DNA from 2 places in the uncultured Alteromonas sp. genome. Region 1 is predicted to be linked to the other one. Evidence: predicted binding sites of a transcription regulator. Region 1 holds the regulator's gene; the other holds the start of a gene.
The links. The regulator FNR, encoded in region 1, switches genes on or off when oxygen is low (the NO sensors DNR and NnrR bind a similar motif). The targets are predictions, from matches to a motif close to TTGATCTAGATCAA.

Region 1 (2,212 bases):
TTCGTGATGATGCTTTACCGCGTTGTTGTATGTGTCTGGGTCAAACTCAGGAACTTCAATAGCAATATTTAGCGGCGTAGCTGGGTAGCTGTTTACCAAATTTACGTTACCGCTGAGCAGCGCGGCATAATCGTTAGCAATCACCGTGATTTTGTCGTTAAGTAAGGCATGCTCGTCGTCTTCACTGCCTACATTTACCGCGGCAATAATTTCACCATTTTCAGGCCATTCATGATCTTTAACCAATAATACGGGGGAGGGACATTTTCTAAGTAGATGCCAGTCTGTAGGAGTAAAAATAACAGAAGCTAAATCGTCATGGCGCTTAGTTGCTTTTACCACTAAATCTATACTGTTGTCGATGACATAATGCACCACAGCTTCAAAGGCACGGTTGTTCCATTCCACAACTATATCTGTTTTAGAAAAACCTAAGTCGTCTAAAGTTTTTTTCAACCATCCAGCATGTTCTTTAGTGACCGCATCACGCATGGCTTCACGATCATCAGGGCTAAGCATGGTTGTCATATCGTAAGATAAGTCGTAAACCACCAGCATGGCGGTGACAGAGGCACCTGTCTTTTTGGCAAGTTCATATGCACGGCTAAGCGCAGGTTGGGTTTCTCTATCGGCTTCAATAACCGCTAAAATACGCTCATACTTAATCATAACCCCTCCAAACATAGTCAGAATTTTGGTTGCTACAATTTAAGTGTAATACCTATTTGCTATTACGTAACTTGTTTTAGATCAAAAGCTTTGAAGATTAGCTATTACAGGCGATATTAGGTGCAACCACAGACGTTAAACGTTGTGACATCTCATCAAAATCTAAAATAGTGATGAGTTTACCGTCCACTTGGATAATATTTTCTTTTTGAAAACGGCTTAACAGGCGGCTAATGGTCTCAATAGTTAGACCAAGATAGTTCCCAATTTCATTTCGAGTCATGGTTAGGTGAAATTCTTTATTTGAAAATCCACGTTCTTCGAAACGTTGAGAAAGCTGAGAGAGGAAATACAATAGACGTTCTTCCGCTGAGCGTTTATTAAGCAACATCATGAGATCATGATCTTGTTTAATTTCCGCACTCATAAAACTCATTATTTGATGTCTTAACTTAGGAAATTGAACCGACATTTCATCAAGCGTTTCATACGGTAATTCGCACACCATGGCGGTTTCTAATGCCTGAGCATAACTTTGGTGCTTATTTTCCCGTAAGGCATCGAAGCCGATAATATCGCCAGGGAAGTGAAAACCTGTAATCTGCTCTTCACCATCTGAATTGGTGACGAAAGACTTAAAAGAGCCCGTGCGTACTGCGTAAAGAGAGTTGAATTTATCTCCCGACTTTACCAGCAAATCACTCTTGTGAAGGGGTTTCTTTCGCTCAATAATATCATCTAAAGATTCAATCTCAGTCTTGTTTAGCGCAACGGGCAAACACAAGTGGCTGAAACTGCAATTTTGACAATGAATTGAGAATTGGCTTCCTTTGCTCATAGGTTCAAACTATAAATAGGGTCGACTTAATATTAATCTTACTCTTTTGTTTATGAAATTGCTGCATAAATTAAAAAGAGAGCGTAAATAGCCACTATTACGGAAAAGCATTGTCTTACCACGGGGTGCCTAAAACCAGCTATTAGGTACTGGCTACCTGCGCTTGCAGCTAACAAAGTGGGCAGAGTACCTAACCCAAAAAATAACATGATGGCAGCGCCGTCAACGGCCGACCCCGATGCTAATGACCACGTTAACGTGGAATAGACCAACCCGCAGGGTAGCCAGCCCCATATAAAACCATAGGGTAGTGCATAAACCGGGCTTTTGAATGGAAGAAATCGTTTAGATATTGGCTGAATAGCTTTAAATAAGCCGCGTCCCATAGCTTCAATATAATTCAAGCCTTGCCACCACTTTCCCAAATAACACGCTAATAGCAGCAGCATAACGCCACTAATCAAAGATAAAACGGGTTTAGCAATAGGCACAAACTCGGTGGCCATTTGGCCGACAGCGCCTGTAATAGCGCCGGCTAATGTGTAGCTGAGGATACGGCCAAAATTATAGGCAAGGGTGTAGGGTAATGCCGGTTCATTACTTGGCGTTACTGTGCGTAGTGCGGCAACAATACCACCGCACATACCCACACAATGCACGCCGCCAGCAATTCCAATGAAAAAAGCAGAGAATATATTAATCTCT
Region 2 (2,212 bases), on a different contig from region 1:
GGTGTAACGAGATATGTTGCGTGCCTTTCTAGGTGTAGTCTTTCTAGGCGTAGTCTTTCTAGGCGTAATCTAGAAGCTCAGAAATGGGCGTATAAGTTGGTGCTACTAAATTGCGCTAAACGAAAGCTTTAGCGGGCATGCTTCGTTAATCCAAGGTTATGTTTTTGACGTTTTCACATCGTTTTTTAGTACCAGTACGATTAGCAATATAATTGCTAACGGCGGCACGAGTGCAGAAAAGAACGCTACGACTGCGGTAAGATTAGGCGATCGGGTTTTTCGCTTCCCTAAGTAATAGCCAAGCGCAGCCATGAGTAAAGCAAATACAACAATAACTTGCCCAAACAATGTCGCATTAATATTCATAACAAGCGTTCCATTTTATCATCTTGGTAAAATCAACCTTAGCGGAGGCGATGGACGTCTTACCATCGCCTTTACGTAAAGTTGAATATTTTTACACGAGGAGCTAAACGATAAAGAAGCGAGTGAAAGTGTAGTTTAGTTAACGTTAATGCTGCCTTTATCTATCTGTTGTACTGCGGTGTATGGAATAACAATAGTGTCAGCCACAATAGAAAACGCTGCATCAATAACAAAGAAAGGGACATTCCCAAACGTAGAACCGATATTTTCACGTCGGCTTGGTTCACCGTTTAACAAACATATATTGTATGAAAAACCACTATATACACGAGGTATTTCTTCGCAGTAACTTTTCTTACCTTGATGTTCAATTTGAACATGGTTGTTGTCAGGAGAAATTGTTTTCACAGTCGCACAAGAGCAACATGCTAAAGATAAGATGACGAGAGGTAAAACTTTCATATACTACTAATTCCATTTATTAAGTAAGCATTATCAAACTAATGCTGATTTCATCAAGAGTTTCATTGATCAACGGTTTTATCCATCAACGGTACCATTCATCAGCGATTCCATCCAACAACGGGTCCATTGTTCACCGATACTATTAATCACCGATCACAGTAGCGAACGGTAATGAGGGGTATCATTGCCCGGCCCAATACCCGATTAAGATACCCGACTAAAATTCACGACAAAGGCATGAGCCATACTTATTGTCTTATGTTACCACCGCCTGAAGTTCATACTCAAATTCAATGTAGATTTATATTTGAATGGGTGTGAATTTAAATCAAACATTCAAAATGTTTGATAAAGGTCAAATTGTTCAATAAATAAACGGCGTATTCTATTGGTGTGATAGCATCTTTTATTGAGCGAGCATCAAGTGACACATTCAACCAAAGAACAAATAGATGCGATGCATGTTGGCGTTATTGTGGCGGTAAGAGGGAGTATTGTTGATATCCGTTTTACTAATCAACTGCCAGACATCCACACCATCATTTACGCTAATGACGGTAAAATAACGTTAGAAGTGGCTTCTCAACTCTCGGCAGAAAAAGTACGCACTATTGCGCTAACACCTACCCAGGGTTTAGCTCGCGGTATGGTAGTGAAAAGTTCACAAGGCCCGTTAAAAGTGCCCGTTGGTCCTTCAATACTCACCAGAATGTTCAATGTGTTTGGTGAAGCTATTGATGGCAAACCCTTTATTAATAACACAGAGCGGCGCAGCGTTCATCAATCCCCTCCTCCCCTTGTTAGTATTTCCAGCCAGCTACAGATATTTGAAACCGGCATCAAAATCGTTGATGTTCTGTGTCCGCTTGAGCGAGGCGGAAAAGCGGGTCTATTTGGTGGCGCTGGCGTGGGCAAAACCGTTTTGCTTACCGAAATGATCCACAACATGGTAAGCCACCAACAAGGCGTAAGTATATTTTGCGGTATAGGCGAACGCTGCAGAGAAGGTGAAGAGCTTTATCGCGAGATGAAACAGGCTGGAGTGTTAGACAACATGGTTATGCTATTCGGGCAAATGAACGAACCTCCTGGAAGCCGCTTTAGAATAGGTCACAGCGCGCTAACCATGGCTGAGTACTTTCGTGATGACGAAAAGAAAGATGTGCTATTACTCATCGACAACATATTTCGATTTATTCAAGCGGGTTCTGAAGTGTCTGGCCTAATGGGCCAAATGCCATCACGAATGGGTTACCAACCCACCCTCGGCACTGAATTATCAAGTTTAGAAGAACGTATCGCCAATACACAAAACGGTGCCATTACGTCTATTCAAGCAGTCTATGTACCTGCTGATGACTTTACCGATCCAGCAGCGGTG

Region 2: a site for FNR is predicted at 1,177-1,190, ahead of atpD (F0F1 ATP synthase subunit beta). Genes of this name have one in related genera too.

What each region holds. Positions count from the first base shown of each region.
Region 1 covers NZ_CAXBMP010000012.1:103,053-105,264, reverse strand. The annotation lists gene uspE (universal stress protein UspE) at 1-669, opposite strand, end outside; gene fnr (fumarate/nitrate reduction transcriptional regulator Fnr) at 767-1,507, opposite strand; gene AAC006_RS11310 (sulfite exporter TauE/SafE family protein) at 1,558-2,212, opposite strand, start outside; gene ccoS (cbb3-type cytochrome oxidase assembly protein CcoS) at 2,204-2,212, opposite strand, start outside.
Region 2 covers NZ_CAXBMP010000001.1:155,550-157,761, reverse strand. The annotation lists gene AAC006_RS00715 (hypothetical protein) at 157-366, opposite strand; gene AAC006_RS00710 (YceK/YidQ family lipoprotein) at 502-774, opposite strand; gene atpD (F0F1 ATP synthase subunit beta) at 1,289-2,212, shown strand, end outside.